Regions from separate parts of the Robertmurraya sp. FSL R5-0851 genome, predicted to be linked through region 1. Evidence: riboswitches for the same ligand, from Rfam matches in the RefSeq annotation. Region 1 holds a riboswitch; each other region holds the start of a gene.
The links. Region 1 has a riboswitch for cobalamin ahead of MKX65_RS01215 (helical backbone metal receptor). Riboswitches for the same ligand answer to the same signal wherever they lie in the genome.

Region 1 (10,664 bases):
TTTGGCCAAGGAAGGAATTGCACAGGTGATTGATTTTTTTACTAGAAACCCAGAGCTTCGGATGAGAACTTGGGTTGTTATCACACCAGAAAAGGCTAGCACCTTAGTATCAACCGTTACGGGGTTGGAGCTCATACCGGGGGAGGCATTAAATAAACTTTTTCGATATGGGGAAATTTCTAATGTCGCTCCAAATTCACAAATCATGGATGTTCAGGCGGCCTACTTAAGTCAAAGCTCACAACCGATCATCGCTAGAGTTTCCTTAAAGGAAGTGATGGTCTCTAACAAAAAACCAGAAAAGGGACCTACGATCAAACAAGTGGATTTGGCCGGTGCCGGAGTCTTTCAGGAAGATCGTTTGGTTGGAGTGTTAAAACCAGAAGAAACAAGGGCATTAATGCTTTTTACAGAAAGATTAAAGTCTGGTGTTGTTACCACCCCATGTAAAAGTAAACCTGAACGAACCGTAAGTGTAGAGCTTAGGGATCAGATGTTTCAGGTGACTCCTCATTTTAAAGGTAGCCAAATAAGTTTTAATGCTGAGTATGATGCTTTTGCTATGGTGGTTGAAGCGGGTTGTCCATTTTCTATCGATGATCAAGAGCAAGTATCAAAATTAGAACAAGCGGTTGAGAAAAAACTGAAAAAGGAAATTGATACGACTATCAATAAAGTGCAAAAGGAGTATAAAACAGATGTCTTCGAGCTCGGGAAAGTGTTTCACAATGAGTATCCTGGGTACTGGAAGCAAATTGCGGATGATTGGGAGGAAGTATTCCCAACGGTAGATATCAAAGTCTCTGTAAATGTGGAGGTAAAGGATTCCGTCTTATTATGGGAGGAAACGAACTCCGGTAAAAAGGAGAATAGTGCAAACTAATGAAGGTACAAATCTCAAATGGTATGTTTATGGCATTAATTATCAATATGATCTATGCAAAGGCAATTGGTGTGACGCAAGGATCGATGGCTAGAGAAGTAGGGGGGGATATATGGATTTCAACCCTGATTGCGACCATCCAAGGTGGAGTGATTATGTTCTTGGTTATCTTAGTCATCCGTCGAATGCCAGAGGGTGACTTAATTGACCAAGCGGCAAGGTTACTTGGCAAATGGTTTGGGAAATTTGTTGCGCTGATCACCTTTTTATTTTTCCTAGCTGCTTACGGGCCAGTTATGTCAACCTTTGTTTTTCACTTAAAGGATTATTTCCTGCCAGAGGCACCAATCCTATTGTTTATCATTGCAGCTTTTTTATTAGGTACATATGCTATTTACTTTGGAGTAGAGGTTATAGCTAGGATGGCTTTAATTGGTGTGTTTTCGATTATTGCTTTAAATATTTTGCTCATGTTTGGCTCACTATCAGAATTCGATATTAGGGAATTACGTCCCACTTTTCAAATGGGCTTTTTGAGGACCGTTTGGGCAAGTAGACATCATAATACGGACTGGGCTATGGCTACAATTATGGCGGGAATTATTTTACCAATGGTTGCCGATAAGAAAACTTGGGGGAAAATGGGGTTTGCTGGAATTGGGTACGGAATGGTATTCATTATCATGTGGCCGATTCTAGAGGCAGGCGTTCTTTCTCCTGAGACAGCTGCGCAGTATATTGTTTCTTGTATGCAGATGGCTAGAAGTGCACAAATTGGTTATTTTGTTCATCGCTATGAAATGATTATGATTGCTTTCTTTGCGTTATCCATCCTTACTCAGATTATGATGAGCTTGTTATGTGCTTCGGTTGCTATGCAAAAGATGCTTGGTCTAAAGGATTATCGGAAAGTCATTATTCCTACTGCTATCATTCTCAGCTCATTTGGTTATTGGATTAACTTTGATAAAAATCGTGCGGTTGATTTTTTAGAGGGCTGGTGGGTGTATATTAGCATAGGGGTTGCTGTAGGCTTACCTTTCTTAATTCTTGTAATGGGCTTTCTTTTTAAAAAGAAGCTGAAAAAGGAAATCGTAGCGGAAGAGGTAAAATAAAAAGCACGAAGCGCTCTATGACTTCGTGCCTCTTTACTGTATATGGTGTAAGAAAAGTGTAGCAATCCCAAAATAGGTTAAGAGTGAAAAAATATCATTTAGTGTTGTAATAAGTGGTCCAGAAGCAATGGCTGGATCAATTTGTAGTCGATAAAGGATCAATGGAATCACTGTTCCTGCTAAGGTACCGATAATAAGGGTAAGAAGCAAGGACATACCAACAACAAGGCCAATCATTAAATTGCCCTGCCATATAAAGGCGATAAGCGAAATAAGGATGCCACAGGTAATTCCAATAATGACACCAACGCCAAGTTCCCTCAGGACGAGTTTCGTGATGACGCGTTTATTAATGTCGTTAGAGACAAGTCCACGAACGACCACAGCTAAAGATTGTGTACCGGTATTTCCAGTCATTCCGGATATCATAGGAATGAAGAAGGCGAGTGCGACAATTTCTTTAAGTGTTTCTTGATACGTACTTATGATGCTTCCAGATAAAATGCCGATTAGTAATAGAAGGATGAGCCATGGGAGTCTTCTATACGCAGCCACATAGGCCCTAGTTTCAAAATCAATGGATTTACCTGAAGCGGAAAGTTTTTCGATATCTTCGTTCGCTTCTTGAATGACAACATCAATAATATCATCTACGGTAATAATACCCATAAGTACATTTTCTTCGTTTACAGCAGGGATGGCCATAAAGTCATAACGTTGAATAAGCATGGCCACTTCTTCTTGGTCTGTATCGACGGAAACAGAGATGACCCGTTCGTACATAATATTGCGAACAACTGCATCAGCTTCTGCCATTAAAATATCACGGTAGGAAACAACGCCAACTAATTTACGGTATTGGTCGATTACGTACAGATAATTAATGGTTTCCGCGTAGTCGGTAAATGATTTGAGCTTGGTTACCGCTTCCTTGACGGTATAGTAATCTCTTATCCATACAAAACGGTTCGTCATCAATCGCCCAGCAGTTTCAGGAGGATAATTCATGATATCTTGAACGGCCTTGGATTCTTCTTTTTTCATTCCAGATAAGAGTTGGGTTATTTTTTCAGGTGACAGGTCATCAAGCAATGAGGCGAGGTCATCGTTATCCATTTCATCGAGGACTTCCCCTGAACGTTCAATACCTAGTCGATTTAGAACATCGAGCTGTTCGGTTTTGCTTAATTCCTCGATGAGGTCTGCAAGCATGTCTATATTTAGGTACAATAAAAATCTCTTTTTGTGTTTTTCGGGCAACTCCCCATATATTCTTGCGACATCATAAGGCTGAAGCTCATCCAATATCGCGTCAAATTCTTTTCGTTTGGATTCTTTTAACGCTTTAATAATGTATAAAGTAATTTGATTGTCTGGCATATTTGTAATCATACGTATCACCTCTTTGGTGGGAGAAGTTCATTTTAGCAACATGCTAATTATAGAGAAAAACAAGTTATTTTAAAATGGAAGTTTCATAAAAGTTTGTGAATTGTTAAGATTGTGCTTGAATTATATAGTGCTTATACAATAGTATAGTTTTATTTAGAAGAACAGTGCGGGAAATTCATCGAAACTTTTTTATACGTTCATTCGTCATAACTAAGGGAGATATTACTATTATTGTGGAGGTTTACTAGGTGAAAAAAAGCAATCAGGAGAAACGCGATCTTCTCTACATATTCCTTAATGAAAGTGAACAATATGTTCTTACACACGGGATTGAATTTAAAGAGTTTGCTCGGTCTCTTTCCGATTCTTTGAATCATCTTTTGTTGATTAAGCATGCCTACGAATCGGGGGAGTTTAATCGTCACACTTTACTAGAATACGTCCCTAAAGAGAAATTGCATCGGCTTATGGGTGACGATGTACATGGGTATGGAGATTTTTGCTGGGTGGATTTCGAGGAGCTTGAAGGAGTAAATGCCTTATCTGGCGAGGAAATTGCCGAGCTGCTTTATATGGGGCATATGAAGGAGCAACTCAAGCAGCCATTTAATCGTCATCTGAGAAATAGATATGGTTATTTTGCTCATGATGATGGATGGTGGAATAAGGTCTATTACCGGACGTTAACCGATTTTTATCGGCTACTATCCGATTTAGTTCCTGAGAAGTTAAATGAGTTCAAACCAGAAAAGGGTATTTTAGGGCTGAAAAAAAAGAGGGATTACCCTCCGATGGATATTGAACTTTCTCTTTCGTTGAAACCATTGATGAAAGAGGGAATCTTATTATCTTTTAAAGATGCGGTTCAAAGCAGAACGAAGATCGAAGTACCTATTTGGGTGATCGGCGACTACATGAATATGGATGATATGTTCGAGGAGTACGAAAAACTGTCAAAAACCAAATTCGACGCCACCCTTACCTTCGACAAGAAAACAAAGCAATGGCAGTAAAAACGGTGTCAGACACCCTTCGTGGACAAATTGGGTTGATTTGTCCGCGTGGGGTGGACACTCGTGGTTTTATTATGATTGATAGTATGTAACTAGTTCTTTAAACTGGGATAGCATGCGCTGTGTCTCTTTCTCCTCAATATTGCTAATAGGAGAGATTTGAACCCAGTTATTATTTTTCAGATACGCACTTTCGTAGTGTAGTAAATAGCCATTCATCTCCATATCCTCTCCGATAAAGGTTGAGGGTATTTTTGATGGAAATGGAATCGTCATAATGGCCGGACAGGAATGCTCTAACTTAGATAGAACAGGAATGCCATGAGATTCGAGAAACTCGCGAATGTATAAATATTGACGAACAATTCTTTCGAAAGGTTGGTCCTCTTCATAGATTTCAAGTGCTTGGTGAAGAGCGGAAATAAGATTAGATGAATGGGTAAAGGGGACTCCGTCGTTCTCAATATACCATCCGAGATCCAGATAGCTTGGAATCGATTCATCCTTTTTTATGTAATGCTGGTGAAACACAATGGAAAGACCTGAATACGAGCCCAGTGCTTTCCCGCTAACTCCTGAGGCAAGATAGATATTTGAGAGATTCACAGGGCTAGCTCCTATGGAACTAATAGCATCAAGGCAGATCTTTATATCTTTTTCTGCGCAAGCCTCCCTCATATCAGCTAAAGAGTTGAGAACACCAGTCGATGTTTCGCAATGGGTAAACCAGATCCACTCAGGGTTATGCTTTTGGATAACCTCCTTTATTTCTTTCAAAGTAAATGATGTTCCCCACGGTATTTCATAACTTTCAAAAGATAAGCCAGCACGGATGGCGTGACCTTGCAGTCGCTTTCCAAACTCCCCGTTAATAAAAATGACTCCATTCGAAAGTTTTTTCAACTGCATGGCGATGACTTCATTCGCAAGCGTTCCAGATCCAAGAAGAAGCTGGCAATTGGCAGCTTTGGTTAACCTCAAAAGCTTTTCCTTTACAGAATTAAATAATGTTAGAAAGGCTTTAGAGCGATGAGAGATGGGTGGACTCATAAGCGCTTTGGTCACATCATCTGCTACCATAATGGGTCCGGGTATAAACCGTCTAGAAGAAATCCCTATGCGTGAAGAGACTTGTTTTTCAAAGGTGTCTCTAGTGATATACATCGGATGAAATTGTGCCTCTTCTGTTCCAACTGGATCATGAAACACGGTGAAGCCGAGTTGTGTGTACAGCTTTGTTTGTCTGGTCGTTCCTGAGATAACGGCTGCGTCGTACCCTTGCTTGATACAGTAGTTGGCTAATAATTGGGAAAGGCCTAGAAACACTCTTCCGTTCCGATTTTTTGCATCAACTGCGAGGAGGCGGATTTCGCATAAAAGATGAGCTTGAAAGGGAAGATGATCTTCTACTGGACCAATTTTTTTATCAATGGAAAAAGGTCGCTTGTCTCGAACCGCAATCATTCCAATGAGCTGTTTGTTTTTTAAGCAAATGAGGTACGTATTTTCTGCATGAAAAGGGTCAACTCTTCTTTCTGTATCAGACTTTGGATGCTGTGGGATCTCTTCGACAAAGGTACGATAATTTAGCTTATGAATTTGCTCCATTTCTTCTTCGCTTCTTGCAATTTTAAAAAGCAAGCCCATTTGGTTTCCCCCTATATTCTTTCTTTTATATTGGCTGTTTTCGTAAAGTTTGTTGTTTTGGAAAAATCCAGAAGCCGGATTTTTCCCCGCATAACGCTGAGTTTATTGGTCTATTTGGAGAGTAGCTCTTTTCTAAGGAGGATAAAATCCTGATTGGCTGCTGAAACATATAGTTTAATTCTGAAAAAGTGTTTATATAGCAACAATGTTTTAGAAAAGAGCCTTTATATTTGTTCGATGAGCAAAAAGAATCGTGATTATGGTGAGTGCAATTATGCCGACGCCGGTGTATGTATAAGACTCAATAAAGAAATAGATTGGAAGAATGCATAGGCTTAGCAGACCAGACATTGTAAAACTTCGGGAAAAAGGATATGTGATGGCGAAGCTAACGAGTATGACCACGATTACGGTCGGTTCAAAAGTAATGATTCCTCCGAGAAAGCTAGAGATTCCTTTTCCGCCCTTAAAGGAAAGGGTGATGGGCCAAATATGTCCTACAAGGACTAGTAGAAATCCTGCTAATTGAATTTCCTCTGAAAAGCCTAGCATTCTGCCAAGAAGGATAGCTGCCGCTCCTTTAGACGCATCTCCTAAAAAGGTAGCGACAAAGGCCGTCTTATTTAAACTTCGCCCGATATTACGAGCACCCACGTTTCCACTGCCGACCTTCCGAATATCCATCCTTCCAAACAGTCTTCCAATAATGTATCCAAACATGATGCATCCAATGAAGTAGGATAAGAAGAAATAGACCACTACTACCATAGACATGACCTCCGCGCTATGTTGTATATATTCCATATTATGCTAAGCAAAACCTCTTCACAATAAGAAGTTACTGTCCGCCCCAGGTGGACAAAACAGGGTGAAGTGTCCACGGACGGTGTCTGACACCTTTTTGACACCTTTTTGTTAAAAAGGGTTGCGTTTTTTGGGCTTGGTTGGTGTATAATCAGACGTAGCAGAAAATTTCATAATTCGACTAGTAGTAGGTGTTTTCATGATTGAAGACTTAAAAAGGAAGTTGGTGAAATTCCAACGCGGTCCCGCCACTGTAAATGGGAGCAAGCTGCAAGTATACCACTGTACATTATATGTATGGGAAGGTGTAGCAAGCAATGACCATAAGCCAGGAAACTCGCCTATTGCTATACACCGAATTTCCTACGAGGATAGGAGTGGTGTGGCAGACCCTTACCTATTATTTTATTTCTAATCAGTGTAAAACGTCTATCATACCAACATCTTCCTGCCTTTGTAGGAAGATGTTTTTTATTTTTTACATTATACAGGGGGAAAGAACATGCGCCAAAAGTTTTACGCACTATTTGCATTACTCGTACTATCACTAGGGATTCTTGCTGGTTGTGGGAGCACAACGGAAAACACAGAAGAAAACCAAAACACAGAAGGTCAAACGGAAAAAGCGGAAAAAGCGGCCTTTCCAGTTACGATCAAAGATGCATTAGATAATGAAGTAGTAATAGAGGAAGAACCAGCATCAATCATTTCTCTAATTCCTAGTAACACGGAAATTATTTACGAATTGGGACTAGGAGATAAAGTTGTGGGGTTAACAACAAATGATACGTACCCAGAAGAAACAGCAGAGGTTGAAAAAGTAGGAGATTTCAATGTAGATATTGAAAAAGTTATTGCACTTAATCCAGATTTAGTGTTAGCACACGAATCTTCAGCAGCCTCTTCTGAAGCTGGTTTTCAGCAAATGAGGGATGCAGGTATCAAGGTGTTCATCGTAAATGATGCCGTTAATTTTGAAGATGTCTACGATACAATTGGTATAATCGGTCAACTGACAGGAACAACAGAAGAAGCAGAAGCGTTAACTGCTGACATGAAAGCTAAAATTGAAGAAATTAAAGAAAAAGCAGCTACAGTGACAGAAAAGAAAAAGGTATATATTGAAATATCTCCAGCTCCAGATATCTATTCAGTTGGTAAAAACACATTCATGGATGTCATGCTACAAACCATAAATGCAGAAAATGCAACGGGAGATCTTGAGGGCTGGCCAAGCATTGACCAAGAATCTATCCTTGAACGTAATCCCGATGTCATTATTGCTACTTATAATTACATTGAAGACCCTGTAGGTCAGCTAATGGCAAGAGAAGGTTGGGCGGATGTAAGTGCGATCAAAAATAAGCAGGTGGTTGATGTTAATCCAGATCTTGTTAACAGACCAGGTCCAAGGGTCGTTGAAGGGGTAGAGGAACTTGCAAAAGCCGTATATCCGGAAGTATTTAATAACTAATCGAATAGTAGCCTACACCATGGGAGCCTCGTTTCTCCTATTGGCTATTGTACTAGGTATCTCACTAGGAACCGTGAAAGTTCCGATCTTAAGTACGATTCAAATCTTACTTGCACAAATCTTTCCATTTATATCACTAGATGGAGTTGACCAAATGTATGTAAACATTGTATCGAATATCCGTCTGCCAAGAGTCATCTTAGCAGGACTTGTTGGAGCAGCTCTAGCGATTGCTGGAGCTGCCTTTCAAGGTTTACTCAGAAATCCACTGGCAGACCCCTATACATTAGGCGTATCCTCAGGTGCTTCGGTTGGAGCAGTTGTTACCTTGTTTTTTCAACTGTCACTTCCAGTCATTGGGGCATTCACCCTTCCTGTTCTCAGTATTTTGTTCTCTTTTATCACTATTTTCCTCGTATTAGGTTTTGCACAAAAAATAGAGCGATCGATGCGAGTGGAGACGATTATCTTAACAGGAATCATTTTTAGCTCCTTTCTTGGAGCCCTTATCTCATTAATGATTGCCTTAACAGGTGAGGAGTTACGTCAAATTATTGGATGGTTACTAGGTAGCGTTTCTATGAGAGGCTGGGTATACATAAAAATTATTCTCCCATTCTTCCTAATAGGTTCAGCCATCTTAATTTTCAACGGTAAAGAATTAAATGCGATGTCGTTTGGAGAGGAAAGAGCCCATCATCTGGGAGTAAATGTCCAACGAAGAAAGCATATCATCTTGATGGCGGGGTCCATGTTAACAGGAAGTGCAGTAGCGGTTTCAGGTACGATTGGTTTTGTTGGATTGGTGATTCCACATTTAGCAAGAATGCTTTGGGGACCAGATCATAAACATCTCCTCCCGTTATCGATTCTTACAGGCAGTGCCTTTTTAATATTAGCGGACTTAGTATCAAGGACGATCATTGCTCCTATTGAGCTTCCAATTGGGGTGATCACCGCTCTGGTCGGAGCACCTGTCTTTGCGGTCATCCTACTTAAAACAAGAGCAGAAAGAAGTGGTTAACATGCTTCACATTCAGCATGTCAGTGGTGGTTACGCAGGACATTCAATCGTAAAAGATATTTCCTTTGAAGTGAATAAAGGCGAGATGCTTGGTATTCTAGGACCGAATGGAAGCGGAAAAACCACGCTTCTAAAAATAATTAGTGGAATTTTGCCCGCTTCTGAAGGAACCATTTCATTTGATGGAAATAAGCTTTCAGATTATTCTCCCAAGGAACTTGCTAAGTTGATTGCGGTGCTGCCTCAGCATGCGGCAGATCCTTTTTCCTACACGGTAAAAGAAACGATATCGCTTGGACGTTATGCCCATCAAAGAGGCTGGTTTCATAGCTGGAGCATAGAAGATGAGGAAACGGTCCTGCGAGTTATGGAGCAAACGGGAACTTTGAGCCTTCAAGACCGAAATATTCAAGATCTCTCTGGTGGAGAGAGACAAAGGGTTTACTTAGCTCAGGCACTCGCCCAGGAACCACGTATCCTTCTACTTGATGAGCCGACCAACCACTTAGATTTAAGCTATCAAAAAGAGTTGTTTGATCTGTTGAAAAAGTGGTCAAAGGAATGTGAACTAATGGTCGTTTCCATTTTCCATGATCTCAATTTAGCGGGATTATACTGTGACAGACTTCTGCTCCTTCATGAGGGGAAGATTGTGATAGAAGATACTCCAAATGAAGTGTTAAAACAAGAACGAATTCAAACCGTTTACCATACGAAAATTGCCAAACAGCCTCATCCAAAGGTTCCCGTTCCACAAATGGTGTTATTGCCTGAGTGGGAAAATGAACAGATTGAAGAGATCTATCAAGTTGACCCATCAGTGATTCAGGCTTCATCAGAAAGAATTGTAGTAAAAACGGAGCAACCATTAAAAACAATGAGCTCTGGTGTGATTGGTTCGGGAACGGGCTGGTATCAGAACTTTGTTAATCGCCATGTAGACAAAACCTATAATTGTAGTGACCATAAACAAGAAATGGCCCACTATTTAGAAAGAAATGGCTTCCTTCCAGGGGAAACGGTTGGAATGATGACTGCTGTTAAGCTTGAAGATGTCTCTTATAAGCTTTATATAGATGGCAATGTTTCCATTTTTGTAGTCGTGACGGCAGGTGTTGGAAATGCCATAGACGCATCTGTTATGGATCGAGAAGTGTTTGATTATAAGCCTGGTACAATCAACACTTGGATCTTCGTGAATGGAGAATTATCGGAGGAAGCATTTATTCAATCCATCATGACCGCAACGGAAGTAAAAGTGAAGGTGTTGCAAAATGAAGAGGTGCTTGACTTAAACACTGGGACACTTGCC
Region 2 (10,664 bases), 2.2 Mb from region 1:
GCTTGGCATCAAAGGGACAGCTCCTTTAGGCAGATAGCCAATGACAGGAACTCGACATTCTTCTTCAATTGCTGCTTTGACAATTTCAAAATGGCTTTTACTTCCTAATTGGTTGGCAATAACACCCACAATATTGGAGCATTCATCTAACATTTGAAATCCTTTGACAATTGCAGCCGCACTTCTTGCCATACTTGCTGCATTGACAATTAAAATGACGGGACTTTTTGTAATCTCACTAATATGAGCAGCAGATCCTTCATTTGATAATGGGGATTTGCCATCATAAAACCCCATCACTCCTTCAATAATAGCTGCATCTGCATCTTTGCTCGCTCTTGAGACAATAGCACGGACTGTATCATGGGACATCATGAAACTATCAATATTACGAGAAGGGCGTTTTGTGACAGCTGTATGATACGTCGGGTCAATATAGTCTGGGCCGCATTTAAAGCCCTGGACTGTTAATCCACGCTTCATAAGCGTACGCATGATGCCGATTGTGAATGTTGTTTTTCCAACACCGCTTCCTGTGCCGGCTAGAACAAATCGATTCATCTTACTTCCTCCTCAAAGTTGACACGTGCAATGGATATAGTCACATTTCCGCTTTTCTTTTTCTTCAGCAGTAACTCTTTCGCATTCGCATAACGCAATGCGGCCGGTTCACTGACCCCATATGCACCTGTATATTTAAAGACTGTTTCCGATGGGTTTTGCATCGGTATTTCATTTAGCTGGTCAGGTGTGTAAGTTACAAACGTCCAGTTATGTTTAGCAGTTAATTCAAGAAGGCCTGTTTCATTCCTCTTTAAGTCGATGGTCGCAACTGCTTTGACACTTTTTTTACTTAAACACAGCTCCGCTAGTGTTTCATCAATGACTTGTTCAATTTCTGCCATTGCCGTACCACGATTACAGCCAATTCCAAGTACAATTGATTTTGGGCGATACATAACTCCGTTCTCGAGCAGCAACTCTTCATGTGCCTCAAGTAAACGATCTGTAATAAGCAGTGCCGCTTTTGGCTTTGCCATGATCGCTTCATTTATCGTAGGGTAAATTTTCAAATGGTCCGGCATTGAACGATCGTACATCCACCAATTTTTTTCACCCGTTTCCTGCACAATTGCAACATGCTCTTCATTTACAACCGAAGCACTAACAGGTGTTAATTTTTCTTCACTATCCCAAACCCACCCAAATTGGGCGCCAAATAAATCTACCGGAATTGTTTTTTGAACATCTGATGCGGTTGTAACAACAGGTGCTGCACCAATCGCATTGGCAAATTCATGGGTTAAGGCATTAGCACCGCCAATATGCCCTGATAAAACACTAACGACATACTGACCTTTATCATCTACCACTAACACGGCAGGGTCTTTCTTTTTATCAATCAAAAGCGGAGCAATCATACGAACGACAGCACCGAGGGAAATGATGCAAATGATTCCTTTATACTGCTGGAACAAAGCGGGCAATAATAGGCGAACCGTACCATCAAATAACTGAATATGACGGGTCTCTTCGTCCCCCTGTTCGAATTTCTTCATATAATATAGGTCCGCATAGGGGAATTTTTCAGCGTAGCTTCTTGCATGTGCCACCCCATGTTTCGTGATGGCAACGAGGGCGTATGGTTTTCGCTTTACAATAATAGGGATTTCACCTTCTCGTAAACTAATCATTCCCCTTCACACCTTTGCGGAAGCCATGAGTAAAAGTTTTGTCATAGAGCTTCGAACGATAATTTTTTTCATGGATATGCGGGTCTAATGCCCAGCCTGCTAGAATCATCGCATGCTTACGAATGCCATTGACACGCATTGCCTCATCTAATTCAGCCAGTGTTGTCCGCACAATTTTTTGGTCAGGCCACGAAGCACGCTGTACAACAGCAACTGGTGTATCATCCGCCCAGCCTGCTGCCTGCAATTCTTTAGTAATTTTCTTTGTTAATGTCGCACTTAAAAACATGGCAATCGTACAGTGATGGCTCGCCAGTGCCTGTAATTTTTCAAGTTCTGGCACAGGTGTACGCCCTTCAGCCCGCGTTAAAATGAGGGTTTGAGTTAAATCAGGAATCGTCAGCTCTGCACCAACTGCTGCTGCAGACGCAAAAACAGAACTTACACCTGGTACAACTTCATAGCTAATATGATGCTGCTTCAATAGAGCTACTTGCTCCATCGTTGCCCCGTACATCGCCGGGTCCCCTGTATGTAAACGTACAACCTTTTTTCCTGCGTCGACACGCTCGACAATACAATCCACCATTTCCTGAAGATGCATCCCTGCTGTGCGGATAATTTCTGCCGACTCCTTCGCCTCCGCAACTAACGTTTCGCTTACGAGTGAATCCGTATACATCACAACATCCGCTTCTTTTAATAGCTTTAACCCTTTCACCGTGATTAAATCCGGATCTCCCGGACCTGCTCCGATAATCCAAATTTTTTTCATTATTTGCGCACCACCATACATGACAAGTAATTTAATTCTGCACCCCGTAGTTCATTGATCTTCCAAATTACCTCTTCATCAGATGTAACTTTTGTAACGACATGTGCTTTCTCTAATAAATTCATTTCCTCCAGTAGATCGAGCATTGCGTCTATAACTTTTGCTACTTTGATAAAGACGATTGCATCGTGGTCTTCAATTACTCGGCGCATTTCTTCCATATCCTCCGTAGCCGGAATCATGGCGACCTGGTCATCACCATCCGCCAACGCAATCCCTAAGCGATTAACAGAACCATTAAACGACGAAATGCCTGCGACCGTTTCAATCGGAACATCAGGGTACATCGATTTCATTAAGTTCATTAAATGTATAAATGTGCTAAACAGCATCGGATCCCCTTCAGTCACAAAAGCTACATCTTTTCCTTGAACTAAATAGCTATAAATAGCTTCCACTGATTTTGTCCACTCAGTTCTTAGAGTATCTTCATCTTTTGTCATGGGGAATACTAAACCAAGCATCTCTTTTTCTGCCGGGTTAATATACACTTCCACAATACGATGGGCATAAGATTTGCTGCCCTTTAATTTTTTGGGGTAAGCAATGACCGGACTTTCCTGCAATCTGCGAAATGCTTTTACTGTGATTAATTCTGGATCTCCCGGCCCAACACCTAATCCATATAAGGTTCCCATTCTCATGATTCTTTTCCTTTCCTTGCCGTCACAATATAGATTGGATTTAACGGTTCAAAACGTGTTAAATTTAAGATTGGCTTACTTTTTGAAATTTGTACCTGTAATATCGTTACTTCACAGCCTAATGCTTTTAGATGCTGCAGCGCTTCTGCCAGATTTTCAATCGTGGCAATATTCATAACAAGTCGTCCATTTGGCTGTAAGCGTGAAATACATGTTTGCAATAAATGCTCCATATTTCCACCGTTTCCGCCAATAAAAATCGCATGCGGATCTGGAAATTCATCCAGACGGTCAGGTGCCTTCCCCAGCACTGCAACAAAATCTGTACGATGTTTTAATTGATTTTCCAAGCAGTTTTTAAGATCACCATCATTTTTTTCAATGGCATAAACGGCACCTTCCCTAGCCATTTTCGATGCCTCTATTGCAACTGAACCTGTGCAGGTTCCAATATCCCAAACAATGCTATTTTCCTTAATTCCTAACTCCTGGAGACAAAGAGTCCTAATTTCTTTTTTCGTAATTAATCCTTTATCTGGCTTTCTTTGAAGAAAAGCATCATCCGAAATTCCAATAGAGGCGCGTTCGACCGACACTCGTTGTTTTAAAACCACAACATTCAATGGAAAAAAGGAGCTTTGCTCCATCTCGTCTAAGGTAAAAAAGCGGCAACGTTCGTTTTCACCTTGTAGATTTTCAGCAACGAAGGCATCATATTCTGTCATTCCAAATCGCTTTAAATACGTTGCAATTGCCTGCGGAGAATTCATTTCATCTGTTAAAACAGCAATTTTTTTACGCCCATCAATTCTTTGTGCAAACCCTTTTATGGATCGGCCGTGCAAGCTGACAATATACGCATCCTGCCAACTTTCCTTCATTTTAGAAAAAGCGAGCTGTACCGAGCTGGTATAAGGATAAATCTCTAATGGAAGCTTCTTCGCAAGAACACTGCCAAGTCCATAAAACAGTGGATCACCGGATACTAATATAACGACATTTCGTGTTTCTTGCTGTAATTCAGCTGTTAACACTGACAAACCGCCTTTTATTACTTTTTTTTCTTTTTTGAATTCCGGAAAAAATTGCAAATGACGCTCCCCGCCTACAAGTACATCACATTCATCGATCCAATTTGTATATTGGGGGAGCAATCCTTCCGCGCCATTATCCCCTATACCAATCATCTTCATCCAATTTGTCAATATTCTCAGCCTTTCCTAAACAATCTCCATTCATGGAATACAAGGTTGTCGACACTTTCATTTCAGTGTTCATATGATTAAGTGCATAGTAGCAGCAGTTTTTGCAAAGTGCTGCAAAGAATGCCTCGTTTCCCTGAAGCATTTCACCAACTTGTGAAGCTGTATTCGCCTGTAAAATTTCTTGCTGTGTCTCTTCATCAACACCCACTTTATTGGCTATACCTGCTAAAAATTCAAAACTAATCGGTGCACTTTTTGAATGAACCATCATCACGCCTTGGGCAACTTTTGAGAACTTCCCCATCATCCCTACTAACGAGACACTCGAAATCTTCTTCCGTGCAATATTTTTTAACGTAAAACCAACAAAATCGCCCATTTCGATAAATGCTTCTTCTGGTAAATGAGGATACTGCTGCATAGCATATTTTTCACTGCGTCCACCCGTTGTAATGACTAAGTGCTCACATCCTGATTCTTTTGCTACATTGATGGCTTGTACAATACTTGCCATATAAGCAGAACTGGAAAACGGAACCACTGTTCCCCGTGTACCTAATATCGAAATTCCGCCGATAATGCCTAACCGCCCATTCAATGTTTTTTCTGCAATTTCTTCACCATCTGGTACAGAAATGATTACTTCAATTCCACAATCCAATTTGAATTTTTCAATTGCTTCTTGTACAACCCCATAAATCATTTTACGTGGCACGGGGTTTATCGCTGCTTGACCAACTGGCACAGGTAGTCCCGCTTTTGTCACTCGCCCAACACCAACCCCGCCATCTAAATGAATGCCTTTTTCTTTTGAATAACAAACGGTACTCTGAATTCGTGCTTGATGGGTAGCATCAGGATCGTCCCCGGCATCTTTGATCGTTTCGCACATTACCCTGTCTTCTGACACTTGAAATGCGGATACTTTAAATGTTGCATACTGACCAGCCGGTAAATAAATCGTGACTTCATCTGGTACCTTTCCTACGACAAGAGCGTGCAATGCTGCCTTTGTCATGGCTGTTGCACAGGCTCCTGTCGTGTAGCCATGGCGCATTTGTGAAGGGTCTTTTTTATTTCGTTTCTTTTGCTCGTTCATCCGCCATAATCGAAATGGCATTAAGTGCAGCGACTGTCACTGTACTGCCACCCTTTCTCCCTACGTTCGTAATAAATGGAATTCCTTCCAGCACTGCTAACTCGGCTTTCGACTCTGCCGCTGAAACAAAGCCAACTGGCATTCCAATAATTAAATCCGGTTTTGCCTCACCTTCTTTAATTAAACGAATTAACTCCAACAGCGCGGTTGGCGCATTACCAATGGCATAAATCCCTCCTTCATGTAAACGCGTTGCTTTTTGCATGGAAATAATAGCCCGTGTTGTTCCTTGAGCCTTTGCTTCCTTTGAGACATCTTCATCCGCAATATAACAATGCAAGTCCCCGCCATGTTTTTGGAATCGTTTGCGGCCAGAACCGCTTTCAATCATTTGTACATCCGCCACTACATGACGGCCTGCTAAAATCGATTGAATCCCTGCCTCAATGGCATCAGGTGTAAAAATCATGCTACGGCCTAACTCAAAATCTGCTGAAGCGTGAATCACCCTCCGAACAACTAGCCATTGCTCTTCTGTAAATGAATGTTCACCCATTTCTTCTTTAATAATGGCGAAACTGTGATCATAAATCTTGTCTGGATCTACCGTTATAGGAATAAATTTTGTATTAAAGTTCATGTTTGCCAAGAATAAAACCTCCCAATAGTTGAGTTACTTCTTCAAAAGAAGTACAAAAATTTTCATATGAAATCACTGGCCTTTTTATTAAAATAACAGGAATCCCTAATTGCAGAGCAGCTGTCATTTTTTCATCTACAGATCCCACTTTGCCGCTTTCTTTTGTAATCATTAGAGTCACATTGAATTGCTCACATAGCGCTTTATTTAATGATTGCGAAAATGGGCCTTGGATCGCAATAATGTCCTTTTGTTTAATACCTAAACTATGGCACTTTTCCATATTTCCTATATTCGGAAGCATTCTGCAAATAAGCCGGATTTCATCACGTATTAAATACTTGGCGAATATCTCTAACGTTTTACTACCTGTTGTCAGCATAATCGTTCCTTTATGAGATTGAGCTAATTTAGCTGCTTCTTCATAACTATCAACTTGTGTAATTAGTGGAGATATAAACTGTTCTTCTGGCCTTTCATAACGAATATAGGGAATATCACATGCTTTTGCTGCTGCCATTGCGGTTTTCGACGCTTCTTCCGCATATGGATGGCTGGCATCAATGACACAGGTCATCTTTCGCTTCTGAATTAGCGCCATCATGTCATCAACTGATAACCGCCCTACCTGATATGGAATATGATGGGCATTTAAACTTTCGGCTGCAGATTCTGTGACAACTGTTGCTAATAAAGGATAGCCTTGGTTTTGCAATTGAATGGCTAATGCTCTCGCATCACTTGTGCCTGCTAAAAATAAAATCATGTGTTCCTCCTAATCTCCACATGGTGCCGGCTCGACTTCAATTTTGGAGCTCATATCCTGGTAGTTAAAATACTGAATACTTTTCACGCGTTTAAAATATTTAAAAAGGCGTTCATTGGGATGGGCATTTTGTTTGTACTCTTCAATAATTTTCGTAAGTAACGGCAGCAGTTGATCGGTTTCAATTCCCTCTGCTACAGGCTGTGCAGCATGGGCCGTACGGCCAACCGGCTTTGCGCCAATAAATAAATCAAATTTTTTCTTGCGGTAAACGATCCCGATATCATCGAATACTGCCCGATAACATGCCATACCGCAGCCGTTGAAACCAATATGTAATTCTTTTGGAAGCTTTAAGCCCCCTAATTTTGCTGCTATTTCTTCTGCGTATGGAATCGATTCTGCTTTTTCCCCGTAACAAAAATCACAAGCTTTTACATTTAAAACATCGCCCACAGGCATGACAGTTAAATGATTCTGTTCTAGTTTTTCAACTATCGATTCAGGCTGTGTTGTTGGAATCTTTACTAAAAAACGATGATCCGGTGTATATTCCATGGTGCCTGTGTCGCCAATGGTTTCTGCCAATACGCGCATTTGATCAGGCGTAATAAATTTATTGGCAACACCAGGTGAAACAGCAAATTCAAATATATCTTCGATTGGCTGCTGAACTACATGCAGATGTTCTATTTTTGATTTAGTCACCATGGATAAAGCCTTTAAGGCCAAATCTAATGAGGTAACTTCTTGTTTTTTTCTTTCAATTTGCTCATACCCAGCTTGCGCTTCCCCGGTTTCTTGATTCAACGCCCATGGCTCGGCTTCCTTTTTCAAACGCTGATGCGGTTTTAAGCTTTGCTTCTCTTCACCTAAAGTATATTTTCGCTGATAACCTCGAGGGGTAATGATTTTATTGTCATAAAAGAACGTAGAAGAGTTCCCAATAATAACCGTTGTTAGCATTCCAATATCATGTTCAAGCATTTCAGCCAGTGTTGTGAGCACAACATTTTGATTTTCACGATAAGCACTTTTCACAAGTCCCACCGGTGTTTCAGGAGAACGATATTTTAATAGAATATTTTGTGCCTCTACAATTTGTCGTGTTCGCCGACCGCTTTTCGGATTATATAAAGCTATTACAAAATCCGCCATCGCAGCTGCTTCAATACGCTTTTCTATTACAGTCCAAGGCGTCAAATGATCACTTAGGCTGATCGTGCAGGAATCATGCATGACTGGCGCCCCCAATAAACTCGCACAAGAATTAATGGCTGATATACCTGGAACAATTTCAACCGCAATTCCATCTTTCTCAGTCCAACCCTTCTCAATCAGCACTTCATACACTAATCCAGCCATGCCATATACCCCTGAATCTCCGCTGGAAATTACTGAGACAATATGACCTGCTTCCGCTTTCTTTACTGCATCCTGTGCACGTGACACTTCTTCAGTCATACCCGTACTGACAATGGATTTTGCTGTTACCAAATGTTCAATTAGCTCCACGTATGTTTTATAGCCAATAATACAATCACTTTGCTGCAAGGCAACTACAGCTCGATTAGTAATATGCTCCCGATCACCGGGACCGAAGCCAACAACAAAAATTTTCCCCTTTTTCATAGGCTTTCCTCCAAATAAAAATGCCTGTACTCCTTTTAAAGGGAATACAGGCATGTGAAATGACAGTATAAAAAGCATACTGAAATACAAAAACAATAGGTATAATTGTCCCGCCTATACTTCTCCCACCGAAAAGCAAGTGTCGTTTAAATAAGCAGGTTTCCTGACTTAAGCTTCTTTTTACTCTTACACCTTCCCGATTTCTCAGTGGCATTGTAATTTCATCAGCTCTTACAGTAGCGGGGGCTGTACTAGACTTTCACTAGTTTCCCTTTTACCTCACAAATGTGAGCACTTATTTAAATTTAATTATTAAATTTTTTATAAATATACCATATAAACTCGGTTAACATACTATTTTTTTTGAAAATTTAATAAAAACCTCCACTAGAATATTCCACTTAATGGAATAGAAGAGAATGGATTGATTATCCCAATTGGTACATGGGTGATTGAACAAGCCTGTAGACAATTGCAGATGTTAGCGTCAAACGATATGACTACATCAACGTAGCCGTGAATCTTTCCATCCGTCAGTTTTACCAACCCAATTTTGTGTCAATGGTGGCGAACATCATTAGAAACAAGCGGATAAAGCCTGAAAGATTACATTTCGAAATCACAGAGAGTATGACAGCAGACGTTCAACTTACAACTGCGATACTCAAGGATTTAAAGTCTCTCGGTGTCTCTATATCCATTGATGACTTTGGAACAGGTTACAGTTCCCTCAGTTATTTTAGGTCTTTTCCTATTAATACTTTAAAAATCGACCGTTCTTTCATTAAGGATATTTCACAAAATAAAGAGGACCAGGTTTTTATGGCACATAAATTAGGGTTAAAGGTCATTGGAGAAGGTGTAGAAACATCTGAACAAGCAAAATTCCTAACTGAAAACGGATGTGACATGCTTCAAGGTTACTATTTTAGCCATCCTCTTAGCGAGGACGAGCTTCTCTGTTATTTACTTAAAAAACCGATTTTAAATAACTAGTAAAACTAATATTCATTCAAACCCCACAAAATGATTGGGTTCATGAATATCACTTTTACTGTGAGTTAGGATAACTCTGTTTTAGAAAAATATATGTATTTCAATATAGCTAGCAAAACCACGAAAAAATGGGACAGTGAACCTGTCCCCACATGATCCTAAATCTGGGTTCCAGGCGGATGGTAAAAAGGTGGTACTCTAATCCAACCGCGCTTACGCATCAAATGTTTTAATCTAGTAGCAAATGCAAATTTTTCAGCTTGAAATTGAATAAACATTAAACCCACATCTGTACGAATGGATTCGGATGCAGCACCAGCAGCTTGCATAATTAAACTAACAATCTTTAAGGATAACTCATTTGCAAGTACATCATCCGTTAATTTAACACCAAGAGGAATATCATTAGAATCTGATTTTGGCATATCTTCAGGGGCAGTAGGTAACGGAACCCCTTCCTTAATCAAGAAATCATGGAGTCTTTGTCTTTGACTGTTCCCTAATTTCATATCTTCTTCAAGAATCGCTTTAAGTTCCTCATCAGAAGTCGTATTGATCCCCGCTTGAACAGATACTTTGGCTAATTCAAGGCCTGATAAATATATCCAGCACGCCATCACTTCTCCCACATGAAGAGGTTGGTCTTTGTCTTGGTCAGATTGTGATTTCATTGCATCCATAATAGTTTCTATAATATTTAACATGTCAATCCCTCCTGAACTCATTACATACTCCATAATTTCTGTCATTTAACTAGTTATTATTCAGCGGGACCTCATGTAATTTATTATAGAGCGGGACAAAGTATTCATGATTATCCCTCACTTATACGATCCAATGCGTCTTGTATTTCTTTTTCAAAGGGGATAATTTCTGAATCAAAATCCTGTTCATGGGGTAGCGTCAGGAAAATGCGGATTTACAACGTTAAGGAAACCAAAATATAAAAAGTCTAATTTCTCGGTGTTATAAGTGAAAAATTAGGCTTTAGTTACTTCATTAAAGCGCCTGATTGTTGAAGACTAAAGTTTATATTCACCAAGAAAATTGATGTGCTCTTATCCTAACAAATTTTATTTAGGACTTACATGTATGCCTTCACTCTCTCGCCAATCTGCGTAAAGTATACGCTTTACATTATCATATCCATTGG
Region 3 (10,664 bases), 410 kb from region 1:
ACTACTCGCTCAGGATTACTCTTTAAGCTATTCGCCATTCTCTCGTACTTAAGGTTATGGTGGAAAATAGCTGTAAACATAATGGCAGCATCCAGAAGATAAGGCTTCTTGCTCTCTCCAAAAATTTCATCAAAGCGTTCGTATACCCAACGTAACATTCGTAACTGAAAATCACTAATAAACTTTTTTAACTCAGAATCATTTAAAAATAGTACTTCTTCGTATAAAGGAATCAGTTTACTCGCTCGATTCGTCTTCACTTGCAGCTCCATTTGCTTAATGAACACTTCAATATCTGACGGGTCTTTTCCAATTAAGAGTTCGTTTCTTTCGTGCTCAAACTTTTTTTGTATCACTCGGAAAATGGCCATAAGTAGTTCGTTCTTGGAAGAAAAGTAATTATAAAAGGTTCCTTTAGAAATACTACTATAATCCAAAATGTCTTGAATGGAGGTTGCTTGAAATCCCTTTTCTACAAAAAGCTGATGTGCTGTATCGATAACATGTTGCTTCCGATCTTTCATCGTATCACCTGAATTCATATTTGGACTCACTGTATAAAAATATAGTAACTTATTTTTCTGAAGGTTACAAACCCATTATTTAGCTGTGTTTTTCCATTGCATTTTTTGTACTGAGGGTATAATATATGTTAAGTATATAACTGAAGTACATTTTATTGGACTTATAGTATAGGGGGAACATACATGGCTGAAAAACAAGATAAACGGCCGCCATACGGAATTATTGGAGTTCTGTTAATTGGGGCTTTCATCACGTTTTTAAATAACACCTTATTAAATATTGCTTTGCCATCCATCATGAAGGATTTAGAGGTAGAAGCTGCCACGGTTCAATGGTTAACTACAGGCTTTATGCTCGTTAACGGGATATTAATTCCGGCTACGGCCTTCTTAATACAGAAATATTCTGTTCGTAATTTATTTTTAGTCGCTATGAGTTTATTCACGATCGGTACACTAGTTGCTGGTGTGGCTCACGAATTTCCGATTCTTTTAGCAGGACGTATGCTTCAGGCATCCGGATCGGCCATTATGATGCCATTGCTTATGAACGTCATGCTTGTTAGCTTCCCAATTGAAAAAAGAGGAACAGCGATGGGGGTATTTGGTTTAATTATCATGTTTGCGCCAGCGATTGGACCTACCTTATCAGGGTGGATTATTGAGCACTATGATTGGAGAATGCTTTTCCACTTTATTACCCCTATTTCAGTAGTAGTGGTATTAATCGGATTCTTCCTTTTAAAAGATAAGAAAGAAAAGAGTAATCTTCGTTTAGACTTTTTCTCCTTACTTTTATCAAGTATTGGATTTGGTGGAATCCTTTACGGCTTCAGCTCAGCAGGAAGCAAGGGCTGGGACAGTCCGCATGTGTACCTGGCGATTGCCGTCGGTTTCATTTCGCTAGTAACATTTATTTTAAAACAAATGAAGCAAGACACTCCGTTGTTAAACTTTGGAGTGTTTAAATACCCAATGTTTGCCTTGTCATCTACTATTTCCATGGTAACCAACATGGCATTGTTCTCAGGAATGATCCTTATTCCCATTTATGTTCAAACGATTCGTGGAATTTCTCCACTGGACGCAGGGCTAATGCTCCTACCAGGTGCCATCGCCATGGCGATTATGTCTCCTATTACGGGGAGATTGTTTGATAAATTTGGTGGGCGAGTATTGGCGCTTATTGGTTTAGGAATCACGGTGATCACTACGTATGAGTTTAGTCAGTTAACGGTAGATTTAAGCTATACCCACTTAGTTATCCTTTACACGGTCCGGATGATCGGGATGTCATTTGTTATGATGCCTGTTTCAACAAACGGATTAAATCAACTTCCGACGCGTTTCTATCCACATGGTACAGCAATGAACAATACGTTAAACCAAGTGGCTGGGGCAATCGGAACCGCATTACTCGTTACAGTTATGTCCAATCGTACAGAAACACACGCTCAAGAACTAGCTGACGAAGCGATGAAGACGGCAGCCGGTCAAGGAGCAGGAGTCGCACAGCCAACTGCTGAAATGATCGCTCAAATGAAAGAGCAGATCATGATGAAGGCGATGCTCGAAGGAATAAACGATGCATTCCTAGTGGCTACAGGGATTTCAATTGTTGCCTTCATTCTCGCTTTCTTTATCAAGCGTGCCACTCAAGCAGAGGATCCTCTAGAAGGAAAAGAGGCGCCAAAGGTGGTACCGGCGAAGTTAGCTGAGAATTAAATATAAAAAAGAAGAACTCCTTGAAAATGAAAAGGAGTTCTTCTTTTTTAGTTGTGCTTTTGATTGGGATACCTTCACCGTCTGTTTTGAAGTACGGTGTTCATGAAGATATTGAAATTTGTCTTATCCTTAATCAAGTAACCAGCAAAAGTAAAATAACCGGAGATTTTTACGTTAAATGTAGAACGGAGTTCGTTTTGGGGTAAATAAGTGGAGGTTTTCCGCTTATCCAAAGAAAAAACCCCTATTTTCAATTTTTCTGAGACAATAGGCGGAATCTCTCCGTCTATTTAGGTCTTTTTTAGAAAAAATTACTAATTAAGCGGAATACCTCCGTCTATTTATCAGATCGGTTGCTTAACCTGATCCACAGCCGATAGTGAGTAGCTACAGGCCCCATGTCCTCCCGAAGTCAACAACAATATTTTACCAAAACAAACATTTTCTACTTGCTAATCTACTAAACTACCTTTAGTATTAAATTTGTATTATCTAGATATGGGTATATAAAATTAAATTCCAACTATATATAGTGTTGTTGCCTTAAGATAAGATGCCGCACGGCTTAATAGGGAATCTGGTGAAAGACCAGAACTGCCCCCGCAACTGTAAATGCTGACAAAATGAACAAACCACTGTGTAGTTTGCTTACGAGAAGTAGGTGCCTAAATGGGAAGGGTTCAAAGTAGAGTGAAGCATAAGTCAGGAGACCTATCTTACTTAAGATGTTTCAACTTCTTCGGGGACTTGGGAAGATGAGACGATGGCGACAGAAGACAAAATCGTGTTTGCCTGTTTGTCTTTTGCTGAAATCGTTTCATCCGCTCAAGGACCCACCTTAGCGGATTTTTTATTTTCAGGAGGGACGAGCATGACAGTAGTAGATGTACATGAAGATTATAAGTCGGTGTTAAGAGCGATTGAAGAGTGTTCTTCAACTTATCAGTTAGACGCGACAGAGATAACAAAAATGATCAATGAATTAGAGGCAGCAAAAAAAGAAGTGAGCCAACAAGCTTTATTTTATTCTTTAAATAAAATCGCGATGGACCAGCCGGATTGGACTTTTGTTGCCGCACGAATCTATTTAACGGAACTATACAAACAAGCTTCACAAAACCGAAACTACGATTCCACATATACATATGGGGACTTTTACGATTTGCTAGCAACGTTAACGGAGAAAGGAATTTACTCTCCAAAACTGCTGCAAATGTATACAGAGGAAGAAATTAAACAATTAGCAGCGGGAATCAATCCGGAACGAGATCAGCTTTTCAACTATATTGGTCTGTTCCTCTTTGCCGATCGTTACCTTGCAAGAGATCATGATCGAAAGGTATATGAATTGCCGCAAGAGAGATTCATGGTGATTGCCATGACTATCATGATGAACGAATCGAAAGGCCAAAGACTAGAGTTAGTAAAAGAAGCTTATTGGGCATTAAGCCATTTATATATGACTGTCGCAACACCAACCTTATCCAATGCTGGGAAGAACTTCGGTCAGCTGTCCTCTTGTTTTATTGACACAGTGGATGACTCGCTTGACGGGATTTATTTGAACAATTGGGATATCGCTCGCTTAAGTAAAGAAGGCGGTGGCATCGGAATTTATTACGGAAAGGTTCGTGCGTTAGGTTCCGATATCAAAGGGTTCAAAGGGATGTCCTCTGGTGTTGTACCTTGGATTCGATTGATTAATGATACGGCTGTAAGTGTCGATCAATTGGGGCAAAGACAAGGAGCAGTCGCCATTTATTTAGATATATTCCATAAAGACGTGATGAATGGCTTCCTTGAGCTAAAAACCAATAACGGTGATGAACGAAGAAAGGCTCACGATATTTTCACTGGAGTTACCATTCCAGATTTATTTATGGAAAAACTTTTAGAAAAAGATGAAAATGGCAGAAGCATCGGGGAATGGCATACATTCTGTCCACACCAAGTAAAGCAGCTGATGGGCTGGAAGGACGAAAATGGAACACCTCTTGGACTTGAAGACTTTTATGATGAAAATGATAGAAAGTATTTTACGGAAAAATACGAAGAAGCGGTGAATCAGCCTCTTTTACCAAGAAAAACCTACCGTGCAATGGATATTATGGCCCGAATCATGGTCGCACAGTTAGAAACAGGTACACCATACATGTTCTATCGAGATGAGGTCAATCGTCAAAATCCAAATAAGCGTACAGAAGGAAGAACGTCTATCTACTGCAGTAATTTATGTACCGAAATTGCCCAAAACATGTCGAGTACAACGATTGTAAAAGAATACAAGGACGAAGATGGCAATCTAGTAATCGTAAGAAAGCCGGGAGAATTTGTTGTATGTAATCTTTCCTCGATCAATCTCGCAAAGTCTTATGGTGCCAATGAGCTTGAACGATTAATCAGAATTCAAGTGCGGATGCTAGACAATGTGATTGATCTAAATACCATTCCAGTCGGACAAGCCGAATTAACGAATCAAAAATATCGAGCGGTCGGCCTAGGTACGTTTGGATGGCATCACCTATTAGCCTTACAATCGATCCACTGGGAATCAGAGGAAGCGGTCCAGTTTGCTGATGAACTATACGAAAATATTGCCTATTATACCATCCAAGCTTCTATGGAGCTTGCGAAGGAAAAAGGAGCATTCAGTCAATTTGAGACGTCTGAATGGGCTACAGGAAAGTACTTCGAGCGGAGAAATTACACGTCCGAGCGTTGGAGTGAATTAAAGGAACAAGTAAAAACAAACGGAATTCGTAATGGCTGGCTGATGGCGATTGCCCCGAATTCTTCTACGGCAAAAATTGGTGGTTCCACCGATGGAATTGATCCATTGTACGCAGTAGAATATGCAGAGGAAAAGAAGAACTTTAAGTTCAAGGTAACCGCACCTGACTTAAACCATCGCACATACGCGTACTACCGTAGAGCAAGGCATGAGTTAGACCAAGTGTGGAGCATCCGCCAAAACGCTGCACGTCAACGCCATATTGATCAGTCCATCAGTTTTAATTTATATGTGAGACATGATATTAAAGCAAAAGACTTGCTCCATTTACACATAGAAGCATGGAAGCAAGGGTTAAAAACCACGTATTATGTGAGAAGTACCTCACAGTCAGAGATTGAAGAATGTGAAGCTTGCCATAGCTAAGCTTGAAAGGAGAAGGGACCATGTCAATCAATGCCCCATTAAATAAAATCAAACTGTTGAATCCAACTTTTCCAAATCGTTCAACAGGTATTATTAACGGACAATCTTCCGGTCTCTTAAACTGGAATGATATCGCCTATCCACAAATGTATGATTTGTATCAAACCTTGCTGTCTAATTTTTGGAAGGCACAAGAAATCAATATGCAAGATGATATTAAACAATGGGATTCATTATCTTCACATGAAAAGGATATCTTTTTACGAGTGAACACGCAGCTTGCCTCCCTTGATAGCCTTCAAACACCAACGATGAGTCAAGTGCTCGATTATGTGAGCGATTCTAGCTTTAAGGCCATCTTTGCGGTCATTGCTCAGCAGGAGGCTGTTCATAATGAATCGTACTCCTATATATTAAGTTCATTGGTTCCAGTCAGTGAACAAAATGCGCGTTTTAATCAAGCGAAGGATGACCCGATCGTGCAAAAGAGAAACCAACTTATTTTGGATGCTTATGAACAATTCCGTTCCCATCCAAATGCACAGAATTTATACGAGCTAGCCATCAACTCCATCATTTTAGAAGGAATCTACTTCTATGCGGGCTTTGCCTTTTTCTATAATCTTGCTCGTCAGCAAAAGATGTTAAAGACGAGTACGATGATTAGCTATATCCAAAGAGATGAGATGCAGCATGCGTATTTTATTTCTCAGTTTGTACGAATTATGTTAACGGAAAATCCAGAGCTCAATAACCCAGCAAATATTCAATATGCAAAGAATCGCATCAAAGAAGCGGTGGAGCTGGAGAAGGAATGGGCGGGAGAAATATTAGCAGAGATGAACGGAATTGATCTGGAAGAGTTCGGACAATATGTGGAGTATCTGGCCAATAAAAGGCTTCGTCAATTGGGTCTGGATCATCTTTATGGTGACCGTGAAAATTCAATGCCATGGATTCAAGTGTTTAGTGACGAAATGATTAATGAAACCAAGTCAGACTTTTTTGAGCAGAAATCCCGTACCTATACAAAGGTGACACAGTCCAATGGCTTTGACGAACTTTAAGGGAAAAGTAGCGATTGTCTATTCATCCGTCACGGGGAATACAGAAGAACTTGTTCGTATGGTAGCAAGCTGCCTTCAATCACGATCAATGTCTACGGATTTATTTCAAGTAGAAGATTTTCTCCGTGCGAACATGGATGACTATGATGGGTTGGTCATCGGAACTTACACATGGGGCAATGGAGAAATTCCAGTAGAAATGAAGCCTGTGTACCAAGAAATAGAACGTCAACATGTTCGAGAGCTCGCCACAGGAGTGGTTGGGACGGGGGATTCCTTTTACCCTTCCTTTTGTGGAGCGGTGGATGAATTTAGGGATATGCTCTATGTTCATACTTCCTTAGTAGCCACACTAAAAGTAGAATTACAGCCACAGTTTAAGGATTATGAAAAATGTGAAAAACTGGCTGAGTTAATGATAGAAAAAATTCAAAGTCGGACCTATAGTACGGTGTGAAAAAGGTAGTGGGCTCTTGCCTACTACCTTTTTTTATATTCAATGTTTACCATATATATAATTTGGGTATAAAGGAGGGTCTCTATTTTTGTAGAGGGACTGCATGCGCAAGGCAGATCCTTCTTTTTTGTGTTTAATTATAGACAAAAATGAATATATTAAACTAGAATTATATGTAAATTTCAATGAGTAAAAATGAAAGATTTGTTTAAAAATACCATTCTTTGTTAAAATAAAGAGTGAGGGTAAAGCAGATGACGGATAAGCAAATGAATGAGCTTGTTAGTTTTTTACTAGCAGGAGATGAAATAGAAACCGGTAAAGACCAGTAGAAAATCATGGTGGAATTATAGAGGTTTCGAGTAAACCTGGGGAAGGGACGACCTTCATTCTTGTTCTACCTTTAGTATAAACGACTTACGTAAGGGAGAAGAAACAATCTAATAGTATTTACGCTTCATGAAGTCATGATCATAACTATTAAATTCTTTCGGATTGCAGCAAGTTTATGGAAAAAGGGGTATAGTAAGTTTTGAAAATATCAGACAAATAGTTGATGGATGCTTATGCTGCAGCATTGAAGTTGGCTTTAGATCATGAACTTATACAGTTATTAGAGGAAGAGGTAGACAAAAGAAAATTAAGACAATTAGTAGAAAACTATTCAATTGAGCAGTGATTGACCTTTAGCCAGATACTATTAGATAGACAAGTTACCTTTACGAGCAGGTATGGCAGGTTAAATTAATGAGAAGTAAGGGCGATTCTATAAATTTGCAGGAGCAAACCTTTAAGGGAATCCGCTAATTTTCGTTCATAGGGGATAGGGAATTGACAGAAACTTACTTGGAATTACACGCAATGGATAAAGAACTATTGTTTGAGGCATTTACCCATGCCCCATTAGGAATGGTGCTGTTAGGGATAAATGGTAAGATCGTGCAAACAAACTCGTCCTTTTGTCATTTTACAGGATATTCAAATGAAGTAATCGTTCAATTAGGGCTAAGATGTTTATTATATGAAGAAGATTATGTAACAATAGATTCAAATTATCGAATGTTAGTAGCTGGAGAGGTAGATTCTTTTCAAGTAGAAAAGCGGTTTGTACATAAGAAAGGTCATGTGGTTTGGGGATCCATCAATGCCCATAAAGTTAGTACGTCACAAGCGGATTATATTATTGGCCAAGTGGTTGATATCACATCTAGTAAACAGATGGATCCACAAGTGGAGACGAATCATTCCCAGCTAGAATCTTTTATTGATAATCATTTAGACCCTATTTTAATCTTCGATGAAAAAGGGGTTCTAACAAAAGCTAATACTAAGTTTGAGGAAGAGTTTGGTTGGAATCTTCAGGAATTAATCGGTATTAGAATGCGCGATGTTAGATTTTTTGCAGATGAAGAAGAAGAGCCATTAAAGGAAAAGGTCCTTCGTGGAGAATGTGTGGAAGGGTACGAAACAACGGTTAAGAAGAAAAATGGAATGACAATGGATGTTATGATTACAAGCTTTCCGATTAAGGACTATCAGGGGGGCAAGAACGGGCTCGTTGTTAGTTTTCGTGATATAACAGTCCGAAAACAAGCGGAAGAACTAATGATTCAGTCGGAAAAGCTTTCAATTGCTGGACAGTTGTCAGCTGCGATTGCACATGAAATTCGAAATCCTATTACAGCAATTAAAGGGTTTTTAAAGCTTCTGCAAAACTCCAATGAAAAACAGCTGTATTATGAAATCGTTGAGTCAGAAATCGCTCGAATTGAACTGATCTTAAGTGAACTCTTATCACTAGCAAAGCCACAAAAAAACAATTTTAAAGAGACCGATTTACGCTTAACCTTAAAGCAATGTATTTCACTATTAGATGCAGAAGCCAATATGAAAAGTGTTCAGGTGGATTTAAAGCACGAAAGTCTTCTACCAATGATTCATTGTGATGAGAACCAAATTAAGCAAGTGTTCATTAATTTTATGAAAAATTCTTTTGATGCCATGCCTAACGGAGGGTCATTACATATTGAGATGGAAAATTGCATGCGGACTTCTGGTATCACCATTCGGTTCAAAGATACCGGATGTGGAATACCAAAGGAAATTTTATCCAAGATCGGACAGCCCTTTTATACGACAAAAGAAACGGGAACGGGTTTAGGGTTTATGGTAAGTAAGAATATTATTGAGGGCCATAGCGGCACCGTACATATCTCAAGTGAAGTAAATATAGGAACAACGATTGAAATCGTTTTACCAAGCTTTAGTAACATATAATAACCTCATCCGAGTGTGGATGAGGTTGTTATTTTTATCCAATATAAGCAATGATTCCTTCATTGTCGTCTAAATGTAGCTTGATTGGAGCATATGGATCTCTTCCTAAATATTCATCGATCCAAAGGCGTAACGCTTCAATTAAATTCGCAGTGATAAGCACTTGTTTTCGATCATCCACGAACACTTCAGCAGAAAAGCCGTAATCATCATCATACATAAGCTCTACTTCGACTGCTTCAGGTTTGATTTGCTTTTTCTTAGCGATATAAACACAAATTGCATTAATAATATCTTGTTCGGGAATAATTAGCTTCTCCATGGGTTCGTATTCTCTTGCTTCTTTTTCTTTTTAAGAGCGGTAAAAACCATGCGAATGACACTAATTAAGATGATAATAGCAAACACATTGACCATGAATCCAAGAATGGAACCTAAGATTCCCATGTTTGCAAATAGACTACCAAATAATAGACCAGCAAGTCCACCGATCATAAGTCCCTTCATCAGACCGCCGGAGAAGAATCCTTTATTTGCTGTAGTGGTAGATTTATTAGTTGTGGTCGAATCCGATTTTTTATTTTGGAAGAATGAATTGTTGTTATTGGTCGTTGTATTTGAATTATTGTTGAAGCTTTTCTTTCCTGATTTATACGATTTTGCTTCCACTGTCGTGGTGTGATCTTGGAACACAATGTTTCCAACTGGTGAAAAAATAAGTGCTGCCATTAGCAAAGCTGATAGTAACTTTTTCATTCCTTTTGTTTTCCCCCTGTAATGTATATTTCTACTTCTCTATTGTATACGAAGTAAGGATGAAAGGGTTTCGTTTTTTATAAAAAAAATAGAATGGAAAGAGGTTCCATTCTATTTTTGAGGGCTTAGGATGCTTTCGTTTCTACTAGTTGGGATGGAACGGGCTTTTTTTCAAAGATTCCAAGGAGCCATCCGATAGCTGTTCCAACGAAAGCAGGAATGATCCATTCAAGACCAACAGAGGCAAATGGGAGTGCCTTTGCCACCGATTGTAAAAATCCTAGGTTCACTCCAGCTGTAGCAAGGCCACTATTTACAGCAAAAATACCGGTAAATAACATTGCGCTGCCATATACTTTACGAATATTTTTGTAATAACGACTAAAGAAAGTGAGCAAGGTTAAAACGATTGTTAGCGGATAAGCTGTCACAAGGAACGGAACAGAAACTTTTAAAATTTGTGCAAGTCCCATATTGGAAAGGGTAAACCCAATGAGTGTAACAATCAGGGCCACTGTTCGATAGCTTACTTTAGGTAGAAGCTTCGAGAAGTACTGACCACATGCAACCGTAAGACCGACGACAGTTGTAAAGCAAGCTAACGTAAAGATAAATCCTAGAAGTGCCTTGCCACTTGAACCAAGTAGTAGGGTGGATGCGGCAGTTAACAAATCAGTACCGCTTGCATATGAACCAGAAGC

Region 2: another riboswitch for cobalamin. It lies ahead of cobJ (precorrin-3B C(17)-methyltransferase); the one in region 1 lies ahead of MKX65_RS01215 (helical backbone metal receptor).
Region 3: another riboswitch for cobalamin. It lies ahead of MKX65_RS03265 (ribonucleoside-diphosphate reductase subunit alpha); the one in region 1 lies ahead of MKX65_RS01215 (helical backbone metal receptor).

What each region holds. Positions count from the first base shown of each region.
Region 1 is NZ_JBBOOE010000001.1:217,216-227,879, forward strand. Features, by position in the region: gene MKX65_RS01185 (Ger(x)C family spore germination protein) at 1-883, shown strand, start outside; gene MKX65_RS01190 (GerAB/ArcD/ProY family transporter) at 883-1,998, shown strand; gene mgtE (magnesium transporter) at 2,032-3,390, opposite strand; gene MKX65_RS01200 (hypothetical protein) at 3,639-4,403, shown strand; gene MKX65_RS01205 (aminotransferase class V-fold PLP-dependent enzyme) at 4,476-6,050, opposite strand; gene MKX65_RS01210 (glycerol-3-phosphate acyltransferase) at 6,261-6,818, opposite strand; cobalamin riboswitch at 7,027-7,213, shown strand; gene MKX65_RS01215 (helical backbone metal receptor) at 7,357-8,328, shown strand; gene MKX65_RS01220 (FecCD family ABC transporter permease) at 8,291-9,352, shown strand; gene MKX65_RS01225 (adenosylcobinamide amidohydrolase) at 9,354-10,664, shown strand, end outside.
Region 2 is NZ_JBBOOE010000001.1:2,388,020-2,398,683, forward strand. Features, by position in the region: gene MKX65_RS12025 (cobyrinate a,c-diamide synthase) at 1-561, opposite strand, end outside; gene MKX65_RS12030 (cobalamin biosynthesis protein) at 558-1,694, opposite strand; gene cobM (precorrin-4 C(11)-methyltransferase) at 1,687-2,469, opposite strand; gene cobI (precorrin-2 C(20)-methyltransferase) at 2,469-3,173, opposite strand; gene cbiE (precorrin-6y C5,15-methyltransferase (decarboxylating) subunit CbiE) at 3,170-4,366, opposite strand; gene MKX65_RS12050 (cobalt-precorrin-5B (C(1))-methyltransferase) at 4,341-5,477, opposite strand; gene MKX65_RS12055 (precorrin-8X methylmutase) at 5,452-6,117, opposite strand; gene cobK (precorrin-6A reductase) at 6,107-6,883, opposite strand; gene cobJ (precorrin-3B C(17)-methyltransferase) at 6,893-8,515, opposite strand; cobalamin riboswitch at 8,652-8,829, opposite strand; gene MKX65_RS12070 (EAL domain-containing protein) at 8,987-9,511, shown strand; gene MKX65_RS12075 (DUF3231 family protein) at 9,670-10,215, opposite strand; gene MKX65_RS12080 (DUF421 domain-containing protein) at 10,585-10,664, opposite strand, start outside.
Region 3 is NZ_JBBOOE010000001.1:626,975-637,638, forward strand. Features, by position in the region: gene MKX65_RS03255 (TetR/AcrR family transcriptional regulator) at 1-542, opposite strand, end outside; gene MKX65_RS03260 (DHA2 family efflux MFS transporter permease subunit) at 708-2,249, shown strand; cobalamin riboswitch at 2,784-2,981, shown strand; gene MKX65_RS03265 (ribonucleoside-diphosphate reductase subunit alpha) at 3,121-5,406, shown strand; gene MKX65_RS03270 (ribonucleotide-diphosphate reductase subunit beta) at 5,427-6,473, shown strand; gene MKX65_RS03275 (flavodoxin domain-containing protein) at 6,454-6,930, shown strand; gene sda (sporulation histidine kinase inhibitor Sda) at 7,487-7,609, shown strand; gene MKX65_RS03280 (PAS domain S-box protein) at 7,762-9,207, shown strand; gene MKX65_RS03285 (YxcD family protein) at 9,242-9,529, opposite strand; gene MKX65_RS03290 (hypothetical protein) at 9,517-9,963, opposite strand; gene brnQ (branched-chain amino acid transport system II carrier protein) at 10,089-10,664, opposite strand, start outside.